DNA from 4 places in the Pseudoalteromonas sp. C2R02 genome. Region 4 is predicted to be linked to each of the others. Evidence: predicted binding sites of a transcription regulator. Region 4 holds the regulator's gene; each other region holds the start of a gene.
The links. The regulator sigma-54, encoded in region 4, starts transcription at its own class of promoters, with help from an activator protein. The targets are predictions, from matches to a motif close to GTTGGCACGNNNNTNGNNT.
Positions count from the first base shown of each region.

Region 1: a site for sigma-54 is predicted at 5,347-5,365, ahead of KO527_RS15330 (nitrate reductase). Genes of this name have one in related genera too.
Region 2: a site for sigma-54 is predicted at 5,861-5,879, ahead of KO527_RS10020 (flagella assembly protein FlgT). Genes of this name have one in related genera too.
Region 3: a site for sigma-54 is predicted at 2,060-2,078, ahead of fliE (flagellar hook-basal body complex protein FliE). Genes of this name have one in related genera too.

Region 1 is NZ_JAHKQC010000034.1:469,196-476,681, forward strand. It holds gene nirB (nitrite reductase large subunit NirB) at 1-304, opposite strand, end outside; gene KO527_RS15320 (hypothetical protein) at 666-1,037, opposite strand; gene KO527_RS15325 (DmsC/YnfH family molybdoenzyme membrane anchor subunit) at 1,129-3,051, opposite strand; gene KO527_RS15330 (nitrate reductase) at 3,117-5,306, opposite strand; gene KO527_RS15335 (TIGR02285 family protein) at 5,558-6,403, shown strand; gene KO527_RS15340 (M3 family metallopeptidase) at 6,529-7,486, shown strand, end outside.
Region 2 is NZ_JAHKQC010000027.1:173,467-180,952, forward strand. It holds gene galU (UTP--glucose-1-phosphate uridylyltransferase GalU) at 1-813, shown strand, start outside; gene KO527_RS09990 (FlgO family outer membrane protein) at 891-1,499, shown strand; gene KO527_RS09995 (FlgO family outer membrane protein) at 1,511-2,170, shown strand; gene KO527_RS10000 (FlgO family outer membrane protein) at 2,188-2,841, shown strand; gene KO527_RS10005 (hypothetical protein) at 2,851-3,432, shown strand; tRNA gene KO527_RS10010 (tRNA-Arg) at 3,492-3,568, shown strand; gene KO527_RS10015 (glutathione peroxidase) at 3,569-4,297, opposite strand; gene KO527_RS10020 (flagella assembly protein FlgT) at 4,630-5,805, opposite strand; gene KO527_RS10025 (LPP20 family lipoprotein) at 5,972-6,427, shown strand; gene flgN (flagellar export chaperone FlgN) at 6,442-6,879, opposite strand; gene flgM (flagellar biosynthesis anti-sigma factor FlgM) at 6,884-7,204, opposite strand; gene flgA (flagellar basal body P-ring formation chaperone FlgA) at 7,274-7,486, opposite strand, start outside.
Region 3 is NZ_JAHKQC010000021.1:24,053-31,538, reverse strand. It holds gene fliF (flagellar basal-body MS-ring/collar protein FliF) at 1-1,590, opposite strand, end outside; gene fliE (flagellar hook-basal body complex protein FliE) at 1,699-2,022, opposite strand; gene KO527_RS06625 (sigma-54 dependent transcriptional regulator) at 2,253-3,641, opposite strand; gene KO527_RS06620 (ATP-binding protein) at 3,799-4,893, opposite strand; gene KO527_RS06615 (DNA-3-methyladenine glycosylase I) at 5,079-5,666, shown strand; gene KO527_RS06610 (sigma-54 dependent transcriptional regulator) at 5,697-7,157, opposite strand; gene fliS (flagellar export chaperone FliS) at 7,458-7,486, shown strand, end outside.
Region 4 is NZ_JAHKQC010000009.1:131,317-138,802, reverse strand. It holds gene mgtE (magnesium transporter) at 1-627, opposite strand, end outside; gene KO527_RS02025 (HPr family phosphocarrier protein) at 640-912, opposite strand; gene rapZ (RNase adapter RapZ) at 912-1,766, opposite strand; gene ptsN (PTS IIA-like nitrogen regulatory protein PtsN) at 1,840-2,283, opposite strand; gene hpf (ribosome hibernation promoting factor) at 2,286-2,573, opposite strand; gene KO527_RS02005 (RNA polymerase factor sigma-54) at 2,600-4,081, opposite strand; gene lptB (LPS export ABC transporter ATP-binding protein) at 4,171-4,896, opposite strand; gene lptA (lipopolysaccharide transport periplasmic protein LptA) at 4,896-5,432, opposite strand; gene lptC (LPS export ABC transporter periplasmic protein LptC) at 5,422-6,000, opposite strand; gene kdsC (3-deoxy-manno-octulosonate-8-phosphatase KdsC) at 5,997-6,575, opposite strand; gene KO527_RS01980 (KpsF/GutQ family sugar-phosphate isomerase) at 6,575-7,486, opposite strand, start outside.

The sequences.
Region 1 (7,486 bases), on a different contig from region 4:
AACGATACGTTTGGCCAGAACTTGCTGTGACAAATTTATCAGTGCGATTAATCTCAGTTATTTTTTCATTGGTAACAAAGTTAACGCCAAGTTCATCATAATGCTCTGATGTTGTTAAAGCTAAATCTTCTGCACTTTTGCCACCAAAAAATTCAGATAAATGCACTCTATCATATGCTAATCTTGGCTCTGCTGACAAAACTGTAATATCATATGCTTGCTGCTTTTCAGCCATACTTTCAACAAATTGATGACCAACCATGCCATTGCCAACGACTAATATTTTTATTCTATTCGTATCCATTTGAGCCCCTATCATGTTAGTGAATTTCACCTCACTTTCATTACTACTGTTATCAATGCTATATATTAGAATGGCAATAACAGTGCCACTATTTAACCTTCTAAATTTCAATGGCTTATTGTGTTTTATGTTTTTTAAATCAGCTGCTTGCACTATTATGAAAGGGGAATGCACTTAGGGTGTGCATTAAAACTAAGGCTAAAAATGGAGTAATTCTGTGCGAATAAATTCCCCCTACAAATTTATTTAAATACAAGGTTCTGATAACGACTCAATATAAAACAAAAAAGCGTATCAACTCTCAAGGTAAGATACGCTTAGGTTTTGGTTGGAGCCAAATAGGTTAATTTAAAACCATTGATTAGTTAATATTAGGTTTTATACATCTGGGCTGCCACTGCCACCATTGTTGCTCACCATCAGGGGTATTGTCTTTTGTTTGATGTATATCCCAAGTGATCAAATATTCAGGGTTAATCACTTTAATGCCAGATTGGCTGGTATGAAAGTCTCCCTTAGGGGCAACAAACCAGCAAGATAAATCACTAGGGATAATAAATTCAGCTTGGTTCGTTTTATCTGAATCAAGTTGTATTGTTATGCCTGTTTCTTTATCAACAGATTTAACTGTACCTGCTAAAACAGTTTGTTTAAGGGTTTTACCGCTTATGTCAAAATAACTCAGTGCAATGACGCACGACTTGTTAAGTGTATCATTAATATTTTTTAGCAATTTAATACCTTAATACTATTGTTATACGTTTAGGAGAGTCATTAGCCTTGAAATAACATATTCGCAGCTAAAGCCTGCTCCTACTTCATATTTAATGAGCTAAAGGCGCGACACCTGTTGCTGGGTTATCTGCTAAACCTACATCTCTAGCATGTTGTTCAAATCCTTTATTTTTCCAAAAGAATGCACCAGGCATGGTTGTTGGAATAACTAAAATATAAAACAAAGCACGACCAATTAGCGATGTAACACAATTTAAAGTCGCGAATAAACCCCATAATATTAATTGATTGTCTTCTAATATATTAAGAAGCTGGACACTCAATAAAACACAGGTGAATAAAATATTTATAGCTAATAAAGTATTTCTTAAAAGGTAGGTTTTACCAAAAGTTGTATTTTGCACATAATGCGCTGCACCGCCTTCATTTTCATTACGGTTTAAATCTGAGTTATGTTTTATTAAACCTAGGCCTTCAATAAACATGCCTAATATAAATACCATGCTAAATACTAATAAAGACTGAGTTAAATCAAGATTCATTACATATAAAGTCGGTAATACGATCATGGCACTTGTCATAGCGCCTAAAGATAAAGTATTGCCTATGAAAGCGGTTACAGTTTGTAGATGATTCCAAAATGGACGTGCTTTTATTTGGTAACATTGATTCATATAATACAGACCTGCTAACCCTGAAATAACTGCAAATATACCAGTGCCAATAATGATATTGTTTAATGGCAATGTTTGCGTTAATACGACTAAATCTATCTCTATAAATGATAGAGTTAAATTTACAACAGTTTCATTTAAAGGTAATGAAAATAGCGCCGTAAGGCCACAACCCGCACTAAACATGGCTAAACCAAATCCTTCTCTGCTCATTGGGGAATGCCTTAAATTATTAAATCCACGGTAAAATCTAAATGGTTTGCCTAAATGTGTCACGCTCATAAATAAACCAAATGAGGTCATGAGCAAAGCGATGACAGTGAGTGGTAAAAACATGTCTGAAACCATGAATTGCTCAAATGATTTAATACCACATAGGGCTGCAATAAATGGAATTAAAAATGTACCTAAAGCTGCTTGGGAAAATAAAGTAAATAAAACTAAAGGGTTTTCTCTGCTATTTAACTTCCCAAAATTCCAGCTCCTGGCTTTGCCTTTCTTTTGATCAATAACAGGTTTGTAATCACCTTTGTCATTTTTATGATATTTAACGGGCATATCATCAGTTCGTGTCATTTCATCTGGTAGGCTTTTGGTTTGTTGAAAACGTATATTTGGGTTTGTAATGCTTGGATCAGGGAAACCTGGTATAGATGTTTTACATTGTTGACGTTTTTCAGGCGTATTTTCAATTACGCCAAAATCTAATGCATTGCCAACACAGGCGGAGACACAAGCAGGCTTTAGTCCAACCTCTAATCTATCAACACACATATTACATTTTGAAACTTGGCCTTCTACTGGGTCTAACTGAGGTGCATTATAAGGGCACACCCAAGTACAATAACCACAACCAAAACATGTATCCGGATCTTGTAAAACAGCGCCATATTCAGCATGTTTAGTATAAGCACGCGTTGGACAGCCCTTTAAACAAACAGGATCATCACAGTGATTACACGCCATAGAAATATTCATGCGTTTATAATCAGGGTATGAGCCCCCTTCAACATAACCAACAGATCTAAATGATAAGTGGGCAGGAGTTTCATTTTTTTCTGCACATGCAGATTCGCATGCATGACAACCTATGCAGTTATCTGCTGTGAAAAAGAAACCATGTTGTTTATTTCTATTAGGGTTCGAACCCACTTCTGGATTTTCATTAATAAACATTGATCGCGCTTTTGGATGATCGGTAATATCTATTAAATCAATACGTTTACCATAACGATTGGTCTCTTTTGCTTTAACATCAGGTAAGTACGCATATTTTTGCTCATCAGTTCTCACTTCCCAATGATTAGAGCGACCTGCCTGCTCTTGTGAAACTTTCATCGTTTTAGGATCAAAGCTTTGTACATTCAATTCTTCTTGTCTGGCTTTAGTCATAATAATCTCTCCTAAAATACGCGACGTTCAACATTCAAACGTGCCGCTTCAACTTGATCTATTTGTTCAATTTTTACTGAGCACTGCTTAAATGCAGGTTGACGAGAATAAGGGTCTAGTAGACCTAAAGTTAAACGATTGACACAATCGTGAAAATGAAATGGAATAAACACCATATTGCGAGGAACCCGTTGCGTAAGTTGTACCATGACAACCGCATCTCCTCGCCTGCTAGTCAATCTAACGTAAGACTGGTGGCTAATACCTAGCTCAATAGCTGCATCTGGGTTCATTTCCATATATGCGGTTGGGCTAAATTTATTACAGTTACCAATTTTCCCTGTTCGAGTACGGGTATGAAAATGTTCAACGACCCTGCCGCTGTTTAACCAAAAAGGAAATTCATCGCAAGGTTGTTCGTTATTGTTGTAAAATTTAACGGGAATTAAGTTAGCTTTGCCTGATTGTGTTTGAAATTTTCCATCAGTATATAAACGCGGATCTCCTTTTAAACTGCTTTGTCCTTCCCGGTAAGGCCATTGAATACCTTTCGCTTTTTCAATTTTTTCATAACTCATGCCTGAAATATCTAATGTTCTATCTTTGCCTTTAGACAGTTGCTTCATTTCATTAAATACCTCTTCAGGAGCGTCAGGGAAGTTAATAACCTTGCCATTATCAAAGCGTTTGGCTAGTTGGTTAAAAATCCAAAAATCAGGTTTAGCGTTTTTATATGGAGGCATGGCATTGTTTATTAAATTCACACGACGTTCTGTATTGGTATGACACCCTTGTTTTTCAGCCCAAACAGCGGCAGGAAAATAAACATGGGAATATTGGTTCGTTTCTACATCTTCATAAACATCCTGAATCACTAAAAAGTCTAAATTTTCTAATGCTTTGCGAATACGTGCTGTATTTGGCATCGAAGTCATAGGATTGGTTGCAACTATCCACATGCCTTTGATTTCACCGGTTTCGATCGCGGGAAAAATATCAGTTTCAGCTAATCCGCGTCTTTTAGGGAAAAACTCAGGATCGATACCCCAAAACTGTGCTATTTCTTTTCTATCGGCTTCGTTTTCTAGATAACGATAACCAGGTAAGCCAGAACAAGATGACCATTCTCTTGTGCCCATAGCATTACATTGACCTGTAATTGATAAACTCGTACCTCCTGGCTTGCCTATATTACCTGTTATAAGGTTAAGGTTATTAATATTAGCGACACCGTCTGAGCCATGAGTTGATTGATTAATGCCCATAGTCCAAATAGACATAGCAGCGGGTGCTTTTGCGTAGATTCGTGCCACGTTTCTTATGGTATCTTCATCTATACCACAAATATGTTGTGCTGTTTTTGGTGAGTAGTCTTGTACTAAATTTTTTATTTCATCAAAACCTTGGGTATGTGCATTAATATAGTCTTGATCTTGTAACTCTTCATTGATGATCACATACATCATTGAATTGATTAATACACAGTCGGTACCTGGGGTGATAGGTAGATGAATATCGGCAAATTGCGCCAGCATAGTGACACGAGGGTCAACAACAATCAGAGGGAACTTTCTTTTTTCTAACGCTTCTTTCAAACGCCAATAAATAATTGGATGTTGCTCCGGTAAATTTGAACCAAACGCCATAAAACAATGGGTATGTTCAAAATCATCATAACATCCTGGCGGACCATCAGAACCAAATGATCTTTTATAACCAATTACCGCTGATGCCATGCATAAAGTCGTATTACCATCATAGTTGTTTGTGCCAATACAGCCACGAGCGAGTTTACCTAATGTATAAAACTCTTCTGTTAATAATTGACCGCTTGAAACAATTGCAAAAGCGTCTTTACCATATTTTGTTTGTATTTCTTTTATTTTATCAGCTGTAGTATCTAAAGCATTATCCCAAGAAGTTTTCTCAAAAGACTCAAAATGTTTTTCTCTTATTAAAGGCTCAGTACCCCGGCCTGGGCTTTCAAATAACTCATGCTCCAAAATGCCTTTAATGCAGAGCTTTCCACGATTTACATCAGCCCCGGCATGGCCTCGAGTTGTAACAATTTTATTTTCTTCGTTTAGACCAATTTCAATTGAACAGCCCGTAGAACAGTAATTACATGTTGTATACTTCCACTGTGCAACTTTTTTACTTGGGATTTTTATTGGTTTTCTTTTCTTTCGCCCAAACAACATAATAACTTCCTGAAATTTAATTAAACGCCCAGTAGATATAAGGCAGATACTATGCCAAATAAATTATCCTTTAATTTCAAAGGTTAATGCTTAATGTGATGTAATGATGTGCTTTGATGGTGAGGTGTTGGAATATATTGGTGCAATTATAATGCTGAAAAGAGTTATTGTATTATTTGCAATTTATGTCAAAAAACAATCGACCTTTTTACCGCATAGTTCTATATTTGATTAATAAGTAAAATACTTAGGTGAAGAATATTAAGTATATATTTTTATTATTTCTTTTATTGTTCAATAACACGAGTTTTTCGAAAGAAATTAATTGGCTAGTTTATGATTTTCCTCCTTATTATATTATTGATGATTATGGTCAAGGTATGGGGCGAGATGAAGGTATTATTAAACTGCTAGATAAAATGATGCCAAATTATAAATTTAATTTTATGTATATTCCAGGCTCAAGATTGATACACGAGCTATCAGATCCAAATAAGAGTTTTTGCACACTTTCTCTTTATAAAACGCCAAAAAGACAAAAACATATCGCTTTTACAGATTCTTCTTCAACAATTGGTTTGCCCGTATCAATTGCTATGAGGAAAAGTGATATTGAAGCTTTAAACATTTCTATCGATAAGCCTTTATCGTTAATTAAATTATTAGAGAATAAAAATTTGATGCTGGGCGCGATCCCTAATCGCTCTTACGGCGTTGAAATAGATTCAATCATTGCAACTACAAGATCTAAACAAGTGACATTTCGTCCAGGAAGTAACGTGTTAGAAAGCATCACCAAAATGCTTGTGATGGACAGAGTTGATATTGTGTTAGGTTATCCTGATGAGCATGAATATATTGCTAAAAAGCTCGGTTTAGTTGGAGATATTATATCTCTTATGCTCACTGAAACACCAAATTTTAGTGAAGGATATATAGGCTGCAATACTAATGAAATAGGCAAAAAAAATATAGCGATACTTGAAGCAACTTTACAAAAAATGCATAGGCACAATGCTTTTTATAAGATTTTAACCCGTTGGCTACCACGCAATTTTCATCCAACTATTAAGGAAATATTAAATAATAAACACTAAGTTTTGTAAATTTAATTACCCTAAATTTGATTTTCACCATAAAAACCATGCTTTTTATCTTATTTCTTTGCACTTATTACCATTTTAATGTTTCATGTCTGTGGACAATAAAATGGAAGACACAAATGAAAAAAATTCTAACACCAATTGCCTTAGCAATTGCACTCGCTGGTTGCCAAGCAACAGGTGATAATAATGAATCAGTTGCTGCTAAAACAGAAATTGCAACTCAAGCAAATCCTTTTTTCGAAAAATACGAGACACCTTTTGGTATCGCACCATTTGAAAAAATTAAAAATGAACATTACTTACCTGCATTTGCTAAAGGTATTGCACAAAGCAAAGCGCAAACGTTAGAAATTGCTAACTCTCCATTAAAACCTACATTTGAAAATACCATTGAAGCGATGGAAAAAAGCGGTGTTTTACTGAATAAAGTAAGCAATGTTTTTTATGGTTTAACGGGTTCTATGTCAAGTGATGAAGTTCGCGCGATTGCAAAAGAACTTTCTCCAAAATTATCAGCATTAAGTGATGATATTTTATTAAATGAAAAATTATTTAAACGTGTAAAATCAGTATACGATAATAAAGACACGTTAGAGTTACGTGTTGATCAAAAAACGTTATTAGAAGTGACTTATAAAAGCTTCGTACGTGGTGGCGCTAATTTAAATGAGAATGAAAAGCAGCAATTACGTGATTTAAACCAAGAGATCAGTAAGCTTTCTTTAAAATTTGGTGAAAATTTATTGGCTGAAACAAACAGCTTTGAAGTTGTCATTGATAAAGAGTCTGATTTAGCAGGCTTACCAGCTGATATTATTGCTGCTGCTGCACAAACTGCTATCGAGCGTGGTCATAAAGGTAAATGGGTATTCACAACGCATAGACCAAGTAAAAACCCATTTTTAACTTACGCTGAAAATCGTGAGCTACGTAAAGCCGTTTATAATGGTTATACACATCGTGGTGATAACAATAATGAATTTGATAATAAAAAACTAGCATCTAAAATTGCTTCTTTACGTTACCAGCGCGCACAAGTATTAGGTTACAAAACCCATGCTGATTATGTTTTAG
Region 2 (7,486 bases), on a different contig from region 4:
AAAGAAATGCTACCAATTGTAGATAAACCTTTAATTCAATATGTCGTGAATGAAGCGATATCGGCAGGGATAAAAGAAATTGTATTGGTTACACATAGCAGTAAAAATGCCATTGAAAACCATTTTGATACCAGCTTTGAACTAGAAGCAACTCTTGAAAAACGTGTGAAACGTCAGTTACTTGACGATATTCAATCAATTTGCCCTAAAGATGTAACAATTATTCATGTGCGCCAAGGCGTAGCTAAAGGTTTAGGCCATGCGATTGCGTGCGCCCATCCTATCATTGGCGATAGCCCATTTGTGGTAATTTTACCTGATGTCATTATGGATGATTTTAGTGCCGATCTTAAAAAAGATAATCTAGCACATATGCTTAAAATATTTGATGAAACTCAAAAAAGCCAAATTATGGTTGAACATGTGCCACACCATCAAGTAGATCAATTTGGTATTGTAGATATCAATGGTGTAGAGCTTGCACCTGGAAATGCAGCCGAAATCAAAGCTATGGTAGAAAAGCCACCTGTAGATGAAGCGCCATCAGATTTAGCGGTAGTAGGACGTTATGTTTTAAGTGAAAATATTTGGCCACTACTAAAACGCACAGCACCTGGTGCAGGTGATGAAATTCAATTAACAGATTCAATCGCCATGCTAATGGAAAACGAAGCTGTTGAAGCATATTACATGAAAGGCAAAAGCCATGACTGTGGTAGTAAAATAGGCTACATGAAAGCCAATATTGAATTTGCATTAAGACGCGATGATATGAAAGAAGAATTATCAGAGTTTATTAAAACGTTAGTATAAAAATTGTAATGAAAAAGTGCCTGCTGGCACTTTTTTTGCATTTGTTCTACTGTTTAGTTCAATTTTGGTAGAAATTAATGCGTTTCATAATTATAACATTAGCCATTTATTTGTCGGCTTGTTCGGTTCTTACTGATGATGACAACTTAGATTTACAAAATAAAGATATAAACCACTTTTCTAAACCACATATGTCAGAGTTTAGTGCCCATCATTATAGTGAGCAAATAGCTTTAGAGCTGCTTCAGCAATTTCGTCCAATAAAACCAAATACTTCAATTGCTGTAGGAACTTTAGTCCCTGTTAATACATTAACATCAATCTCAGAAAAAGGGCCTTCCAAATTAATTGGTTTGCAAATGCAAGAAGGTTTAACGACAGCTGTTGCTCAGTTAGGGTTTAAAGTAATAGAGTATAAAACTTTACCTAAAATTATTTTAAAACCAGGACAAGATAGCATGTTATCGAGAGATGTTAGTCAGTTAAACGAGAAACATAAAATTGACTATTTTATTACTGGTACTTTGACTGAGGTTCAAGATCAATATATTGTAAATGTGAAGCTTATAGATAGCCGTAGTAATGTGATTCATGGCGCAGCTACAAAAACAGTCCCACTCAATGCTTTTTGGTCTCAGGAGAAAGTGCAGTTGAGAGATGGTTCTTTAATTCGTAATCATTATTAATGGAGAGTTCAATGCGTTTTAATTACTTAATTATAGCGGCTGGGTTAAGTTTATCTGCTTGTAGTATGTTTAACACCCAAGAAATAAGTGAGCCTTTTGATGATAAAAGTAAATCATCAGATAACAACTTTCAGTCATATTCAGGTAAAAGTGTATTGGCTGCTTCTAAAAACACCAGTAACTTTAGAACAGTAAAAAACATTAACCATTATGTTAGAGGAATAATGCATGGGCTTATTGATAATATTCAGTATGTGAATAGTCAAACTCCAATAGGTGTTACTAGCTTTGTTTTTTTAGATGGGGATTATGAAAAAGCCCCGTTAATTGGTAATCAATTGTCAGAAAGTTTTATGCATGAGGTTCATAAGTTTGGTATTCCAGTTATAGATTTTAAAACTACAGATTATATTCGTGTAGCGCCTAGTGGCGACTATATATTTAGCCGAGATTTTTTGGAGTTAAAAGGTAATTTACCTATAAAATATGTATTAGGTGGCACATTAGTAAAACTTGATTCAGGTTATATGGTAAATGCAAGAATAGTGGGTGTTAAATCGAAGGCGATAGTGGCTTCATCTCAAGGTTTTATTCCCTCTCATGCGGTTGATGCATTAATTTCAAGTTCACTTGAAGATGGTATTCCTTTAGTTCAAGGTGAAGAGTCTTAGCGCTTAAAGAGTGAATTATGAATATTTTAAAGCTTATTTTTCTAACTTTTATTTTTATATTATTAACTGCTTGTACTTCAACTAGTGAAAATAGAGACAATAAATGTGAACTTGATTTAGTTGATAGTTATTGTGATGAAGTAGAAGTTGAGGTTAATAAAGATGCTTTAGTATTTAAAACAAAAGCAGATTATGTCATTAATAATACCAAGCTTTTGAGTGAATACGTGGAGCAAATGGCTATGGGGCTTATGGATAGTTTTCAAGCTTATGCCCCAGATACAAAAATTGCTGTAACTTCCTTTGTTGATCTTAATGGTAATTTACAAAGTACAAATATGTTAGGAAATCAGATTTCAGAAAGCTTTATTCATGAAGTACAACAATATGGCATACCTGTAGTTGATTTTAAAGTGATGCAGTATATTGAAGTGAACAATAGAGGCGACTTTGTTTTTTCACGTAATAATCAAAAATTAGCGGAGTCTCTAGAAGCAGATTACATCTTATCAGGTACATTAGTTTATACAGCGTCTGGTGTTGTTGTAAATGCCAGAATAGTTAATATGTCGTCTAAAGTAATTATTGCTTCAACTAAAGGCTTGATACCTACATTTATATTAGAATCTACACTATCACCTAAATTGACGAGTGAAGACACTAATGGCTAAGGGCTTAAAATGAAATATATTTTGTTTATATTAGTATTCGTGATAGTAGGTTGTAGTATCTTTGAAAATAATGATACAGAAAAAAAACGAAAGCAAAAACCTGCAACACAAGTGGTAATTAAAGGTGAAACTCAATTAGAAAAATACGCACGGCTGCGAGCTGAAAATAATAAAAACTTAAAAAGTAACTTACCTTCAGAACAAGCTAAAAAAATAAAAAATGAGGTCAAGAGAATAACACTTAAGCTATTAAGTAAATTAGATGTATTAGATGGTAATAAATCAATTATTATTGAACCAATTACAATAGCGGACAAAATGCCTTCTAAATTCACAGAAGTGAGAAATCAAATAGAGTTTCTGTTAATAAATGAGATGTTTGAATTTGGTATACCAGTTATGGATTACTCTAGAAAAAATAAAGGCTCAGACCTTATCCTCCAGAGTCATTTAAGCTTGTATCAAGAAAGCTATATACTAAGCACATTTGTTAAGAGTAGAGCCTCTGGTGAAATTAAATCAGCAGCTCAAATCCCATTAGATAATAATTTATTAGAGCAGCTAAAAGATGGGGTTAGAGTTTTAAAGTAACCAAAGCTAGGTGTTCACATCGGTTACTTATTGGTTTAATATGAGTTTATATTTATAAGGTCTCATTAGCTCAGCTGGATAGAGCGGTCCCCTCCTAAGGGATAGGTCAGAGGTTCGAATCCTCTATGGGACGCCATTAATTTAAGTATTTCTCTAGCGCTTCTGAACCACCAATATGCTTACCAGCTATAAATACTTGCGGTACAGTATCATTACCAGTAATTGCTTTTAAGCTGGTAAATGATGCATCTTGTCCTAAAACAATTTCCTCAAAACTCACGCTTTTTTCTGTTAGTAAGTCTTTTGCTTTTTGACAGAACTGACAGCCAGGTTTTGTAAACATTGATACCGCTTCAACAGACTTTTGATTTGGATTGATATAATTTAACATAGTATCGGCATCTGATACTTCAAATGGGTCGCCTGGTACGTCTGCTTCTATAAACATTTTATCAATTACACCATCTTTCACTAGCATAGAATAGCGCCAGCTGCGCTTACCAAAGCCGATATCTGATTTATCAACTAACATGCCCATGCCTTCGCTGAATTGGCCATTACCATCTGGAATTAACTGAATATTGTCAGCTTCTTGACTCGCAGCCCAAGCATTCATAACAAAAGTATCGTTCACTGAGATACACACAATGTCATCTACGCCATTTTCTTTAAATACAGATGCCAGTTCGTTAAAGCGTGGTAAATGTGTTGATGAACATGTTGGTGTGAAAGCTCCTGGTAGCGAAAATACAACAACCGTTTTGCCTTTAAAAATCTCACTTGTAGATAATTGAATCCAGTCATCATTTTTACGCATAGGGAATGTGACGTTTGGAACTGTTTGACCTTCGATATTTTTAAGCATTATAAGTCCTGTTATTTTGTATGATTTGTTTCGTTTGTATGAGCTTAGTATTACTCAGATTGTTAAATAGGTCTAATTGATTGTAGTTATTACTATGATTGGTAAAATCGATTGGTTTGTTTTAAATATTTACTTTTATGAATGTTTTCAGGTATACAATGTTTTAGCTGACTTAACTTGAAATCAAAAACAGATCTTAGATAAAACAATTCGAAGATGACGGGGGAGATTATGCGTGTAATAGACCTTAGATAATACAATTTGGTTATGAGTGATTAATGACTCTGTAAAATATTTCAATAAATGCGCTTCTCAGCGCATTTAATTCAGCTTTATAGTTCAGGCTCTTCAACTTCTATTAATAATACGATATCGCTAGTTTGAATATTAGCTAATAGTTCATCGCCAATGCTATTAGCTATAGCGCTACGGTTATAAACTTGATTAACTCTGACTTGGTTAGCACTTGTAATGATATAAGGCTGTTGAACTCCTTGCTCATCAGTAAAAAAAGATTGATATGCAATAGCAAAAGATTGGCCTTTTTTAACGCCATGCTGTTTGCCTAAATTAAAGGTAACAGTATTGTCTTTAATATGTTTTATTTTTCCTTGGATTGGTAAGCAAGATAATTTTTCTTGTAAATCTAGACTAATTTGATTTGATAGTTCATTTAAAGCTTGTCCATATTCTGAATGCCAAAAAGTATTGCTTTTAGTATCAACTTTTACGGTTTTATCAAAACGCCAAATGCCGCTTGTAGCATAATCTTGTTGTAAAATAACTTCTTGTGTAACGGCATTAAAAAGAATGAGTTCAAAATCAAAAAATCGCTCAAAACTGTTTGATTGCCAAAACATGATGTCAGAATTTTGCTGTGAGCCCATAGATATATCTTTGATCTTAGAGATTAAAACATATTGACTGTCACTATTTTGTGCGATCTGTTCAATAAGCCTAGAGTCAAAATTATACTGTTGATTAAAAAAATCGATCACTGGAATTGCTTGTTGATAGTAGGCTCTAGGTGTAATTGATTCTGCTGATTTAATGCTTTTGAATATTTTTGCGCTAAAGGTTTTATTAATGTCAAAAATTTGGCCATTTCGAGCCTGTTCTTGATTAGGCATTTGTGTTTGTGTAATCGCTAAGCTCTTTTTAAACTCAGATGCAAAACATTGTTTTTCATCTGCAAAAATATCTAAACGTAAGGTGACAGAAACTGAATCGTTTGAATAAACTTCATCGACTAACTCAATATTTTGTATTTCGCCATGGGAGCTGACATGGGTTTGTTCTTGTGTCATTAAACCATTAGCAACAGTCTGCACGCTAGTGACAGATGCACCCGCGAATATAAGAGCTTGTTTAATTGCATCTTCTATGGCTCTTGTTTTTGCACTTTGAGTATCACCGTCTCTTATTTGAGATTGCCCAGTAGATTCATACCATTGAGCGTACGAGGGAAGTGTTATGCACAATAAAAATAGGAAAAAGTACTTATTCATAAATCGCTCTTTAATTTGTAAAACATTACATTTTCAATCATAAAGATAGTAAATAAAGCAAATCCTATACCAATCCAGCCAAACTATTTCTATTAATACAAAATGGGCATATAACATGCATAGATAAGATATCAAAAATAACTTTCATCGGATGTAAGTCGACATTATGAATAAGCTAATAATAGGTACCTGTATCGCATCACTCTTAGGTGGATGTTCAAGTATGTTTAATAAACATGTTGAATATGATTACCTGCAACCGGACTCTTTTCCTATTTTAAAAGCGGTTGGTTATGCGCCTATTAGTTTACAGCCTGGTAAAAACCAGCAGCAAAAAGAGATTTTAGCGATTAAAGCATCAAAGCTAGAAGCTTATAGAGAACTTGCTGAGCAAGTATACGGCCAACAAATTACAGCTAACTCATCTGTTCGCGGCATGATCACAACCAATGATACGTTAAACTCTAAAGTTCAAGGCGCTGTTAGAGGCGCTAAAGTGATTAAAAGTTATGCGATTGGCGATAGTTATGCTACAGAATTAGAGCTTGATATGAAGTTAGTTCATGATTTGTATATAGGTCAAGTTAAACCAAGAACTGTAAAAAAGATCACATATTATTAAATTAAGCCGAGTGATTAGGCTTTTATACCTTTGCTTAATAATGTGCCCGCTTGCGACTTACCTTTATTATCATAAGTAAGAGACTTGATTGAACCAAGTAGTATATCGGTTACTTTTTTTACGGCGATGTGCGTTTGGTGGGCAGCATGAGCGTTTGTATCATTTTGTTGCTTACAATTATTTAATTGCTCATTTATTGCGTTAATATCTTCTTTTATTGAAGGCACCACTTCTTTTATTTGCTCAAGAGAAGAGTTGGTTAACTTTTTATCTAAAGTTGATATTTTATTTAATAATATGACTTTTTCTTTTGCTGTACTTTCTAAAGCATTACCATTTCTGGCATTGATTGCTTCTAATTCATTTTGTAAAATTAGCCATAAAGCATCTAAGTTTTGCTTTTGCTCAATTAAAGACTGCTGAATATTTTGTACTGCATTTTGTTCAATCATTTTATTAACCGTATAAATCGAATTCGAAGCCAGCTATTTTTTCAGCTAGTTTTTCTGCATTCACTTGATAACTACCTTCACTAATCGCTTTTTTAAGTTCGTTTACCTTTTTGCTATCAAAACCTTGCGATTGTTCAGCCTTTTCGTGTAAGCCTCGAAGTTGTTGTGCTTGAGGTGTTAAACTTACAGAGTCAGTAGCTGCTTTAGCTGTCGCTGCGGGCTGATTTTGTACTGGTGTCGTTGAATTGTCTTTACTGACATTCAGCTGCTTTGAATTTGTATAGGCAACATTTTGTTGATTGCCTTTATTTACTTGGTTAACCATGAGATATCTCGCATTAAAATTTCACTACTTTTAGTATCGGCCAATTTTAGAAATAGTTTAACATATATCTTAAATACTTACTTTAACTTGATCAACACCTAGTACTTTAGCATGTAACTTCTTACCAGACTTAGAGTTTTTAACAGAAATATTTTGGCCAATAATTCCATCTTGTAGCGCAAATCCTGCTGTTTTTATCCTTAATCCACGTACACCTGCAAAAATAGTGACCTTATCTCCCTTACAAACCATACAAACTTGCTTATAAGTGATTGCTGATCC
Region 3 (7,486 bases), on a different contig from region 4:
TGCAAAGCCGACAGCTGACTCATCAAATTCTTGAGACAACATGTCAATAGTACTATCGCCTAAATCTACACCAGAGCTTAACGAGTCTTCATCATATTCTTCAAGTGTATCATCTGGGTTAATCAGTTTCTTCAACATTGGACGTACAACAGCTAAAATCAATACAATAATGACAATTGCACCTAGCGCTAAGCGAATAACCTTAATAAACCATGGTTGTTCCCATATGGGTAATTCTACTATTTCAGATGTTGCTGCTTTTACAAATGGCACAGTAACAACTTCAAGTACATCACCTCGTTGCATATTAAAGCCAACGCCGCCTTGCAATAATCGGCGAATATTTGCTAACTCTTGCTGGGTACGAGGCACTTGAGAGGTGGCACCTTCAGCATTTGTTGCTGACTTATAATCAATTGCTACAGCAACACTAATTCTACGTATTACTCCGGTTTGTTGCCTTTTATGAGATATGGTTGTATCTAATTCGTAATTACGTGTTGCTTCTTTATGATTACGACTTGGCGCACTTGTTGAAGCATTGCCATCAGTCGCATTTTCTGGAATATTAGAGTTTACAGGCGGCTGATTAGACAAAGCTCCTGGAATACCTACAGCTAAACCACCTATATTATTTTCTTCTATGGTCATTTCACTACGAATGGCTGGTAAATCTGGATTAAAACGTTTTTGCGTTTCTTCTACAGCACTAAAGTCCATCATTAAATCAACTTGCGCAGTATAACTACCTAAACCTACTACAGGTATAAGAATGGTATCTATCTTCTCTAAATAAGCTTGTTCACGTTTCAGTTCTATATCATATTCTTTACGAGAACGAGCTGATAATGAATTTTGAGAACCCGAGTTTAATAATCGTCCATTTTGATCTGTTACTGTTACTCTAGATGGCTCTAAGCCTTGTACTGCAGATGCGATAATATCAACGATTGCATCAACTTCTTCGCCACGTAATATACGTCCACGCTTTAAAGTTAATACAACCGTTGCAGAAGGTTTTTTTTCTAATCGAGCGAACACATTTTCTTTCGGTATTGCTAATAAAACTTTTGCACGATTTATATTTTTTAATTCTTCTATTGTACGTGCTAATTGTTGCTCTCTACCGTGTTTTAAGCGCTCACGCTCTAATCTTTGGCTTACACCAAAACCCATATCTTGCATTAAAATATCGGTGCCAGAGTTAGGCTCTTGCTCTAACCCTTCTCTTTGCATTAAAAGTTTAATCGTTTGGTAATCTGTTTCTGGTACTAAAACGATATTGCCATCAAGTTTATATTCAATTTTTTGCGCATCTAAGAAATCTAATGTTTGAATTAACTCATTGGTAGGCATTTTTCCTAGTGGACGCATATCTGGCTGGCGCGCCCAAATAATAATAAATACCGCAATCGCTAAACAGATAGTCAGAGCAATAATTAATGTGACTTGACGTAAAACATCAACTCCACTGAGGGCACTTAAAAACCCTGATTTTTGCTCTTGTCCCGAATCTGGCACACCGCCAGCATCTAATGTGCCGCCAGCATCTGGGATTGAGAGATCTGTACTCTGGTTAGCTTGGTTCAAAATAACTCCATAGCCTATATTTAATGGCCATATTATTCATATTTTTACGCATATTAATTCGTTAACGCTATTTTATCACTTATCGTGTTTAGAGTATTGATTATTACTCTAAACAGGCATATTCATTATATCTTTGTAAGCTTCAACGAGTTTATTACGAACTTGAACAGTTGCCTCAAATGCCACTGACGACTTTTGTGATGCAATCATAGCTTCAGCAAGTGATACGCGTCTATCACCCATTTCAACAGCTGTCACTTTATCTTTAGCGTCTGCTTGTAAACCTGCAACATTGTCTATGGCACTTTTTAATAAGTCACCAAACTCTGCACTAGAATTACCTTGAACTGGTAATCTATTTTGTGTTTTAGTCCCGGCTTCAACAGCCATAGATTGCATTTCTTGGAATATCGAATTTGCTGGTATTTTCATTATTTTTCCATTACTTATAAACACTATAACGAATAAAATGCAATATACTTGCCAATAACAATATAGCATTATAATTCAATGTGTTAGATGCTTATTTTTGAGTATGGTTTTTATTGTCAGAGTTTTGACTCAGTCTGGAGACTGGCTAATTGTAAGGAGGTTATTTAAAGCGTTTTAACTGAAGAAAGAAGACTAAATGGGTTTTAGTCTTCTTTATATATTTTTAAATATTATGCGGGTACTTGAATACCTAAGTCTCTCATTTTTGCTAATTTATAACGTAGAGTTCTGGGGCTAATACCTAGCTTTTCAGCCACATCTTTACGACGACCCTGACAAGATTCTAAAGTTTCCAATATAATCTTGTTTTCTTGATCTTTTAACTCATCTTTAAAGCTAGGTTCACTAAAAGTTGGCGCTATATTTTGCACAGTAGCGACCGTTACTTCAGCTACAGCTTCTTCTATTACTTGGTTTTCAGTAATAGTCGGTTGTATCAGCTCTAAAAATACTTCATTCTCATCGATTACATCACTTGATTGCAGAATTAAAGCTCGCTGAATAACATTATCGAGCTCCCTCACATTACCTGGCCATGAGTGTTGATATAACTTATGTTTAGCTGCATCAGTTAAATTAGGCTTTATTTGTTCAGCTCTTTCACAATGTCTCGCAATTAAATGTTCCGCTAGAGGTAATATATCATCGGGTCTGTCTTTAAGTGGTAACCACTGTAAAGGAAATACATTTAAACGATAGTATAAATCTTCTCTAAACTTACCTTCAGCAACTGCTATTTTTAAATCTCTATTACTTGTCGCCAATACTCTGACATCAAGTTTAATTGTTTTTCGGCTACCTAATCTTTCAACTTCGCGCTCTTGCAATACACGTAATAATTTAGCTTGTAAGCTCAAATCCATTTCCGTGATTTCATCAAGTAATATAGTGCCTTTTTGTGCTTGTTCAAACTTACCAGGACAAGCAGCTATTGCACCTGTGAACGCTCCTTTTTCATAACCAAATAAAGTCGCTTCCAGCATATTTTCAGGAATTGCAGCACAGTTGATGGCGATAAAAGGAGATTCAGCACGATCAGAATGATCATGAATATATCTTGCTAATACTTCTTTACCAGAGCCACTAGGTCCTAACACCATCACACTCGCTTGAGATTTAGCCACTTTTTGAGCTAAATCTAATAATGCTAAGCTTTGTTTGTCGGCTACTATTGGGCCATCTGTTTCTTTTTCTTTTTCAGGTAAATAGCGACTTACCATATTAAGTAGTACTTGAGGCGCAAAAGGTTTTGCCATGTAATCGATAGCACCTAAACGCATGGCTTCAACAGCATCATCGATTGTTGCATAAGCAGTCATCATAAGAACGGGTAAATCTGGTTGATTTAGCTTTATGCTTTTAAGTAAATCGATCCCTGAAAGACCACCCATCTGCACATCACTGACAACCAAAGATACTTTTTCTTTTTTAAGTAACATGATTGCTTGTTCTGCACTGTCTGCCTCGATGCAATCTATACCAGCCAACTGTAAGGTATCAATGAGTGCTTCACGTAAACCCGCGTCATCTTCAACTACTAATATTTTATTGTCGCTCATGATTTCTCCAAAACCCTTTTGTTTATTTTGGGTTGTATTGAAATTAGTGTTGTTGAAACTATCAAATTTGGCTCTTTAAACATTTTACTATCTTCTCATTAGTTTCAATTATCACACTTCATTTTATTCATTGTTATCACTACTAAATTGATGTTATTTACAGATCATGTAAGAAAATCGGTAAATGAATATTAAACGCAGCGCCTTCAATTTGATCTTGCATTAAACTTACTTTACCTTGGTGGCTATTGGCTACTGCATTTACAACCGCTAAACCTAACCCTGTACCTTGGCTTTTTGTAGTAAAAAACGGTTCAAATATCTTACTGACTAATTCTTTTGGTACGCCTGGTCCATTATCTGATACACATATGCACACCATATCAGGCTCTATTTCATCTCGTTTTGCTGATAATAAAATTTTAGAACCAGGGCCTTTCACTTGAATACTATTGTGGATTAAATTAGCAATTGCACTGGCTAAAGCGGTTTTATTACCGGTAATTTCAATATCCGGCTCAGGTAATTCAATGTTCAACTCACCATTATGTTGTGTAACCATCGCTTCAGAGCTTGCTTTTACTTCTGTTAATAGTTGCTGCATCGACACTTTTTCAACAACTTGTTGCTCACCACTTTTTGCAAATAACAGCATATCGTTTACTTGTGTTTCAAGATCTTGCAATCGTGACATCAGCTTTGTATGAAACTTGTCTCTAGAATGCGCTTTTAAGTTTTGATTTCCTAAATGATCGGCATATAGCATCGCAGCAGAAAGTGGCGTACGAACTTGATGGGCTAATGATGCAACCATTTTTCCTAACGCACCAAGCCTTTGCATATGCGCTAACCGCTCTTGTAATAAACGGGTTTCTGTCAAATCAGTCATTAAAATGAGTTGGCCAGGTTCTGGCGATAAAGCTGAAATATTTAGCTTTACTTTACGACCATCTTTTAATGATACTTCATGGCCATCATCTTGCTTTGGACAAAATGATCTTTGAATGATCGTTAACCATTTTTCACCTTCAAGTGGTTCTCCTAGCATATCAATAGCAATTTGATTTGCCCGAGCTATCATGCCTCGGCCATCAAGTACAATAACACCAGCAGGTAAAGTATCGACTAAATGATTAAGCCAACTTGATTGCTGTCTTAATTCATTTAACTCACCCACATATGACTCTTGCATTAAACAAGGGTTATATTGCGAACTTGTATAATCATTTTGAAATACTTGTGCTAGCGCCATAACTTTTAAACCTGACAAAAATAAAAATCTACATTGACTAAAGCAGAGATCGTGCCAAAAAATAAATCTTTAAATACAATGAGTTGCCATCAATTTAGACTGGTCAATAAAATGGCGTGAGCTATATCAGGCTATTTTTAGCTATGTTAAGGTATTACTATAAAATTTAATTAGCGAGCCATTTAATGTGTGAATACTGCCCTTGGTTAGATTTAACAAAAACCGATTATATAAAATATCATGATGAAGAATGGGGTGTGCCTTTATTTGATGATCAAAAGCTATTTGAGTTTATTACATTAGAATCAGCTCAAGCAGGCCTAAGTTGGTATACAGTTTTAAAAAAACGTGAGAATTATCGTAAGGCGTTCGACAATTTTGATCCTATTAAAGTTGCTAAATATGATGAAAATAAAATCGAAGAACGATTAAAAAATGCAGGTATTATTCGTAATAGATTAAAAATTCTGGCAACCATTAATAATGCAGCTAAGTTTATCGCAATACAAAATGAGTTTGGCAGCTTTGCTAAGTATCAATGGCAATTTGTAAACCATACACCCATAGTAAACGAAATTTTAACAGCCGATGATTATGTGGCAACCAGTAAAGAGTCAGAATTATTTGCTAAAGATTTAAAAAAGAGAGGGTTTAAATTTTTAGGTCCCACTACCGTTTATGCGCATATGCAGGCTTGTGGTATGGTGAACGATCATAGTTTCAATTGCCATAGAAGAGCAGATATTATTGAAGGATATAAAAAGGGGCTATAAATAGCCCTTTTTTATAAAGATAATTAAACGCTAATCTTTAGTTAAATTATATTTTTTCATTTTTTCAACCAAAGTTGTGCGTCTAACGCCTAAAATTTCAGCTGCTCTGGCAACAACAAAATCATGACGTTCTAAGGCTTGTGTTATTAAGCTCACTTCCAGCTCACCTAAATACTCTTTAAGCTGAATACCTTCATCAGGTAATAAACCCATAATATTATCTGGTTGCTCAAACTCAGCTTCATCATCGTCATAATCCGCACCATCAGAAAAACCAGAGCCAAATATATCATTTAATGCTTGTCGCTCTAAAATCTCTTCTGGGTATTCAGGTACGAACGCATCAACTTCTAAATGTTGATATTTTTTAGGCAAATCTTGTGCATCAATCACTTTATCAGGAAACATGATCACCATGCGTTCAACTAAATTAGCTAATTCTCTGACATTGCCAGGCCAATTATGCTCTTTGAGATTATCTAAAGCTTGCTCAGTGAACTTTGCAGAATAACCCCCCTGTTCACTGTTTCTTTTCATTAATTCTTTAAGTAATAATGGAATGTCTTCTCTTCGCTCTTTTAAAGCGGGATTCTCGATAGGAAAAACATTTAATCGGTAGTACAAATCTTCTCTAAATGAGCCAGCTTCAATCATTTCATCTAAGTTGCGATGAGTTGCTGCGATGACACGTACATCAGCAGAAATTGATTTATTACCACCCACTCTTTCATAGGTACGCTCTTGTAATACACGTAATAATTTAACTTGCATTTGCAGCGGCATATCACCAATTTCATCAAGAAATAAAGTACCGCCCTGTGCTAATTCAAAGCGACCTTTACGCGCAGAAATCGCACCGGTAAATGCACCTTTTTCATGACCAAATAATTCACTTTCAAGTAACTCAGCTGGAATTGCACCACAGTTTACAGGCACAAAAGGACCACTTACACGTTTGGATAATAAATGAATATTACGCGCAACCACTTCCTTACCCGTACCTGATTCACCTAAAATTAAAACATTGGCATTTGTTATTGCGACTTGCTCAATTAAAAAGCGCACATTTTTAATGCTTGGTGTTTCACCTATTAAGCCATCAAAATGCTTTGAGCCACGACTTGAATTGTTGTTTCCAGGGATCAGACGATGATATTCTTGGCAATCATGGATAAGTTGCGTGGTTATTGCGTAGTTAAAAGGCTCACTAATTAAACCGATTACATTAGCAAATGATAATAGCGGCTCTAAAGTCTCACCTAATAATAGAAAAGGAATAGCTGGATTTTCACGAATAATAACTTCATGTTCAAGCGAGCTGCTAGCACCTAAAATAAAAGCGGTTACACAATCGACTGGCGAAGCATATTTTTTATAATCTCTATCACTTACGATTTGATTCGCTTCATCAATAAACGATAATGAAGCTGACAATGCCTGTGCCCTGCTTTGATTTTCATCAAATATTAATACTTTTGCTGGACCTGTCATATATTAGAACTACTAGATATTTTTATTATGTTTATGATTGTAATCTGATTTAACTACGATGCAAGTTATTAGTGGCATTTTTTTGACGTATGTTATTATTTTGACGTATTTATTTTAACTTACCTATTAGATCCAAATGAAGTTCCATTTTAGCTACAAAACTCAACTAATATTTAATTTAGTAAAAAGATTCAAGAAATTAAATAATTGGGCGATACTATAAGTACAAAGTGAAATTTTATATTTCTTATGGCACTTTTCTTGCTTTTAATTTCACATGTTAATTTTTAGGATCCCGTTATGGCACATTTATCTATAAACAAATATCG
Region 4 (7,486 bases):
GTCGTCCATAATGGAGCGAACAGTTAAACCAGGATTACTTGTTAGTAAAGAGGCTAGTGATACGCCCCCTAAAAATTGATTGTTTTTATCAACGACATACAATTCATCTGTGGCGTCAGGTAATTCACCTTTTAAACGTAAATATCTCAAAACAACATCAATCGTTACATCTGGTCGGATTGTAACAGTATCAGTATTCATTAAAGCGCCAGCTGATTCTTCAGGATAAGAAAGTGCTAATGTCGCTCTCTCTTGATCTTGACTATCCATAGAGCCTATTACTTCTTGATAGACTGCATCTGGAAGACTACGTAATACTTCTGCTAAATCATCAACATCCATATCAGCTGTTGCAGCAGCAATCAGCGTAGGCTCCATTTGAGCGATAATACCGCTACGAACGTCTTCTGATAATTCTTCTAGGATTTCACCTTGTACATCAGGATCTACTAGTTGCCAAAGAACGGCTCGGCCTTTATAGGGAGAGGACTCTATTAATAGTGCTATATCACAGTCAGCCATATGAGCAAGCATACGTCTAACATGCACAAACATACCGCTACTAAGGGCTTTATTAACCTCTAGAAGTTGTTTTTGTGTGTAATCTTGCTCTAACGCTTCAGGCATCTGGTCTTATTGTTATTCTTGTTCGTGGAATTTATCAGCAATTAATTCACCAATTGTTTTTAGTGCTATTTTTGCATCAGGTCCGCTACACGTCACGGTTACTTTTTTTCCTTTAGCACCTTCTAACAGCATCAAAGCTAAAACACTATCAGCTTGCGCTTCTTTATCCCCTTGTTGCAATATAACCTTAGCATCAAAAGAAGTGGCAAGTTGTGCTAATACTGACGCGGCTCTTGCATGAAGCCCTAAGCGGTTTTCTATTAAGAAAATGTCTTGATATTGCATTATTTACCGTGAGTATCTTGTTCGCGATGGCGAACTTTTACATTTTTATGGCTTTTAGAAAAGCTATCACATAGTGATTGCGCTAAATAGACTGATCTATGTTTTCCACCCGTACAACCAATTGCAATTGTAAGGTAGCTGCGGTTATTTCTTTCTAAATGCGGCAACCAAGTTTGTAAAAAGGTTTGAATTTGCCAATTAAATTTTTGCACTATGCTATGGCTGGCTAAATAATCTTTGACAGGTTGATCTAACCCCGTTAAAGGCTTTAATTCAGGTTCCCAGTGTGGGTTAGGTAAAAATCTCGCATCAAAAACATAATCTGCATTTTTTGGCATACCATATTTAAAGCCAAAAGATTCAAAAGTAATGATTAATTGCTTGTCTTTTTTGCCTAATACTTTTTCTCGAATGGATTCCGCTAGCTGGTGAACGCTTAAATCCGTTGTATCAATAATAAAATCAGCATTGGTTACTAAAATATCTAATAGTTCTTTTTCTTGTTTAATTGCCAGATCTAACGGCTGATTATTCATAGATAATGGGTGTAAACGACGGGTTTCTGAAAATCGCTTTATTAAAGTTGTATCATCACTATCTAAGTAGAATAGGCTAGGTTTAACAAATTCAGGTAAATAACCAAGAATTTCATTAAACTCCTCTTGCTCAGCGGGTAAATTTCTAACATCAATACTGACAGCTATTTTATCGTAATTATCAGATACACTTCTTACAAGCGAAGGCAGTAGGTTAACTGGAATATTATCTACGGCATAATAACCTAAATCTTCTAATACGCGTAAAGCGACTGATTTTCCGGATCCTGAACGACCGCTTATAATGATAAGTTGCACTGAATTTTCCTTATGCGTCTTCAACTTTGACTAAAACTAATCATCATAATGACTCATAATTAGTTTATTTTTATTAAAGTGTCATTATCTCATATAAAGATTGATCTGATTGAGCATGACGTAATTTTTTACAAAACTGTTTATCTTTGAGTTTATCAGCAATTGCAGCTAACGTCTTTAAGTGAGCCTGACATTGTGCATCAGGAACTAATAAAGTAATAAATATATCAACAGGGCGATCGTCTATTGCATCAAATGCAATGGGTTCTGCATTTACGACTAAAATAGCCACGGTTTCATCTATATTGGATAATCGGCCGTGTGGAATAGCGATACCTTTTCCGATACCTGTGCTTCCAAGCTTTTCTCGCTTTAATAAAGAATCAAGGATCTCTTGTTCAGTTAGCTCGGGTAGCTTTTGCTGTGCTATCTGGCTTATATATTCCAGCATTCGTTTTTTGCTATGAAAAAGGACTGCAGCTTTAGTGCAGTCCTTTGATAAAAATGAATTAATCATATTTAATGTCTAGATAATTTTTCTTTATGTTTAATAACTTGTCGATCTAATTTATCAATCAAGCCATCAATTGCAGCATACATATCAGCATGCTCAGAAGTTGCAAAAAGTTCGCCTCCATTAACATGAAGTGTTGCTTCTGCTTTTTGAGATAGCTTTTCGATATCTAAGATAACATGCACATTGTTAATATGATCAAAATGCCTTTCAAGCTTAGCGAATTTGTTTGTTACATAGTCTCTTAGTGGATCTGTGATATTTACATGACGACCTGTTAAATTTAATTGCATAAGCGTATTTCCTTCTATTATACATCTCAGATTAAACATTTTCTCTGATTTGACGGTGGAATGGACAGTGATTCTCGATATTTTGCTATCGTTCTTCTGGCCACCTTGATGCCTTGATCTGCTAAAATATCCGCTATTTTACTATCACTTAATGGTTTGGCTTGATTTTCTGCGGCAATTAGCTTTTTGATAAGTGCTCGAATCGCTGTAGATGAACACTCACCCCCATTTTCTGTACTTACGTGGCTAGAGAAAAAATACTTCAGTTCATATATACCACGTGGTGTATGCATATATTTCTGTGTGGTTACACGTGAAATAGTTGATTCATGCATTTCTACCATTTCAGCAACGTCGTTAAGCACCATAGGCTTCATTGCTTCATCACCATGTTCAAAGAATGCCTGTTGTTGCATTACAATGCAATTGGCAACTTTTAATAGTGTTTCGTTTCTACTTTCTATACTTTTAATAAACCATTTAGCTTCTTGTAAATGAGAGCGAATAAACTGACTGTCCGCACTAGAAGAGCCTGCCATAGAAGCATAGTGATTATTGACTCTTATTTTTGGCATGGTATCTGAATTTAAATCAACTGCCCAACGACCCTTTATTTTTTTTACTGTCACATCGGGGATCACATATTCAGTTTGCTCTTTTACGATACTTGATGCAGGTTTCGGGTTTAGGCTATGGATCAAATCCATCACTTGTTTTAATTCAGGTTCTTTGAGCTTAGTTTTTTTCATTAAACTGCGATAATCTCTCGCACCTAATAATTCGACGTATTCTCTTAAAATATGTTTGGTTTCATCAAGCCAAGGAGTTGTTTTATCGTATTGATTAAGCTGAATTAATAAACACTCTGATAGGCTTCGAGCTGCAATACCAATAGGATCAAAGACCTGAATGCGTTTAAGTACTGCTTCAACTTCATCTAATTCAACTTCATCTTCTTCAGAACCTAAACTATCTAAAATGTCTTGTGAAGAAACGGTTAAGTAACCTGATTCATCTACAGCTTCTACAATTGCAGTGGCAATAGCTTCATCTGTAGGGCTAAATGGGGTGAGGCGCAATTGCCACATTAAATAATCTTGCAATGATTCGGATGTACTGCCTTGATATGCTAAATCATCATCTGGGGCAGGTCCTGCCGATGCTACGGGGGCGGCACTGACATATTCATCCCAACTTACATCCATTGCGAGTTCGTCTGTCAGGGTTTCTTTAGTTAAGGCTTCGGAGCTTTCCATTTCTACTTGAGCCGTAGGGATAATCTCTTCTGCATCAGAAGCTTTTTCTGCTGTTTCATTTTCAGAAGCTGACGTTTTTTCTTCAGCATTAAAGTCTTGCTCATCAAGTTCTAAGAGCGGGTTGCTTTCGAGTGCTTCTTGTATCTCTAACTGCAGATCTAACGTGCTAAGTTGCAATAGGCGGATAGCCTGTTGCAACTGTGGAGTCATTGTTAGTTGTTGTCCAAGACGAAGCTGTAGTGATTGCCTCATTAAGTTTTAACAATCCTTATAATATCTAAATTAAATACACTCTTTTTTACTTAATTTTGAGTATAGCCCATATTTCTTTTTATATTTTTTTATAATCTAAATTGTTCACCAAGATAAACGTCTCTTACAGTCTGATCAGCTAAAACGGCTTCAGGTGTACCGGATGCGATAAGTTCGCCATGGGAAACAATGTAAGCTTTTTCACATACATCTAAGGTTTCACGCACATTATGGTCTGTAATTAACACACCTATGCCTCTATTTTTAAGATGTTGTATAATTTTTTTAATATCCAATACTGAAATTGGATCAACACCTGCAAATGGCTCATCTAATAGAATAAATTTAGGTTCAGCTGCTAAAGCTCGGGCAATTTCAACTCGACGTCTTTCGCCCCCTGATAATGCCATACCTTGGCTATCACGAATATGGCAAATATTAAATTCATCTAATAAATTATTAAGCGCATCTTCTCTTTGTTGCTTATTCAGGTGTTTGCGAGTTTCTAATATGGCCATGATATTTTGATAAACAGTCAGCTTTCTGAAAATAGATGACTCTTGCGGTAGGTAGCCAATACCCATACGCGCACGATTATGCATAGGCTGTAAAGTGATATCTTCATCATCAATTTTAATAGTGCCTTTATCACTTGGTACTAGGCCAACTATCATATAGAAGGAAGTGGTTTTACCTGCACCATTAGGTCCTAATAAGCCAACGATTGTGCCTGCTTTGACTTCTAAACTCACATTTTTTACGACTTGCCTGCCATTGTAACTTTTTGCCAGTTGCGCTGCTTGTAATAAGCTCATTAATTATTACCCGATTGTTTAGTTTCTTCTTTTTTAACTGGCGTTAAAACAGTGTGTACTCTTTGGTCTGAGTCTTTATCTTTATATGCGGTAATAAGTTCTTGAAGGTGATCGTAGATAATTGTTTTAGCACTCATTGATTGACCACTTTGGTTTATTTTTGCATCACCTTTAAAAGTGAGAGTACCAGATTCAACATCATAACGAATATTTTTTGCACTTGCTGTTACTGGGCTGCCGTCTTTAAGTTTACCGATAAAAGTAGCTGGGTTACCTGTTGCTATCAATATTTGTTTTTCTTTTCCTAATTCTCTTCTTCTATGTACTTCTAATAAGTCAGCTTTGATGTTTTTATCTGTATGTTTGATATCCACATTATTTTTAAATATTACAATATTTCTTTTTAAATCAGCCTGCTGTGTATCGGCAGAGATAGATACCTTGCCGATAAGCTCTTTTGCTTGCACATTAAAGTGAGTAACTAAAGCCAATGCAGCAATGATAAATCTTTTTTTATAAATTGTTTTATTGGTCATAATTTTCTTTATCGTAGTAAATAGTTTGAGTATGGTTGATTAATTCAAGCGTTTCTTTATTTAGATCTGCATTGAGACCTTTACCTGTGATCAACAAGTTTGGACCTGTCATCGTGGTTAACTGATCTGAATGCATGGTTGAGTCTTGAATATAAATCTCTATTTGTTCAGTAGTAATTTTTTTTACCATCGCGATTGGGTTCAGATTTTTAGCCACAACGCTTTGTTCTAAAATTAATTTTTTATTATTATTATTCTCATATAATGTCGCTTCAGCGGCACTGATTGCCCAAACATCATTTTCAGAAAATAAAGTAAAAGTGGGCTCAGTAAAGTGTGTAAAACCAAGCTCTTGATAGAGTTCCATTTTTTTAGCTGTTACTTTATGGCTAACATGCCCCTGTTTGTCAAAAACTGTTTGTTTTAAAGTGTCAGCGGTGTAATCGGGAAGTACTTCTATTTCAGGTGTGGAAACAGCGGTTACTTTGCTGGTGGTCAGGTAGGGATACCATAACCACAGCATGATGCTGAAAAATATAGCACTGAGAGTCAGCCTAGCTAGGTTCATGCACTTGTGCCTTCACATAATAAAACTTTATTTTGTGACAACATTAATAAGTCAGTTAGTTCTCTTACAGCGCCAAAGCCACCCGGTAGCATGGTTTTATAATGTGAGATATGGCTTATAAGTGGATGTGCATCATTAACCGCAACTGCAAATCCAACTTCCTGCATGACAGGTAAATCAGGTGCATCATCGCCTATATAGGCTATTTCACTGTCAGTTAGCGATAAATCATCTTTGAGTTGTTGATATGATATTAGCTTATTTTCTTGACCTTGATAAATATGTTTTACATTTAGGTTAGACATTCTATTTTGTACAATATTTGATTGTCTACCGGTGATCACGGCAACTTCAATTCCGGCATTAATTAACGCCTTAATACCAAAGCCATCTTTAGTATTAAATGCTTTTAATTCTTCACCTTGGTTGCCTAAGTAAATACGGCCATCAGAAAATACGCCATCAATATCACAAATAAGTAATTTTATTTTACGGGCTAGTTGCACTGTTTCTTCAGAAACTTCTTGATATAGTTCTGCAAATGTTAGCGCTTCAATTGGTTTTTTATCAGACATTAAAATACACCTGCTTTCAATAAATCTTGCATGTTTAGTGCGCCAATAGGTTGTTGTGATTCATTTACCACTAATAGACCATTAATACGTTTGTTTTCCATTATATTTAAAGCTTGAGCTGCTAGCATGTCTGGGTTAACAGTCGTGCATTGTGTTGTCATAACGTCACTGATTTTAGTATTATGGATATCAATCTTTTGCTCTAGAATACGCCGTAAGTCACCATCAGTAAAAATACCTTGAAGTTGGTTTTTGCTATTGACGATTGCAGTCATGCCAAGTCCTTTTTCAGACATCTCTATCAGCGCATCTTTTATAATATCATCACATTTTACAATCGGAATGTGAATGCCACTGTGCATAATATCTTTTAAAGTTAGTAATAAGCGTTTACCTAAACTGCCGCCCGGATGAGATAATGCAAAATCATCTGCTGTAAAACCTCTGGCTTCAAGTAAGGCGACAGCAAAGGCATCACCCATCACTAAGGTTGCTGTCGTACTTGCTGTTGGCGCAAGACCTAGAGGGCATGCTTCTTGTTCAACTTTAATGCAAACATGCACATCGGATAGTTTAGCTAATGAAGAGTCAATATTGCCGGACATGCTTACCATTTTAGCGCCAATGCGTTTTAGTACAGGAATAATATTAATAACTTCACTGGTTTCACCAGAGTTAGAAATTAATATAACCACATCTTGTGAAGTGATCATGCCTAAATCACCGTGGCTTGCTTCTCCTGGGTGAACAAAAAACGAAGGCGTGCCTGTGCTTGCAAGTGTAGCTGCAATTTTATTACCTATATGGCCTGACTTTCCCATGCCAATAACGATAATACGGCCTGTACAGTCAAACATAAGCTGACAAGCGTTCTGAAAGTTTTGATCAATATATTGCTCTAGTTGATTAAT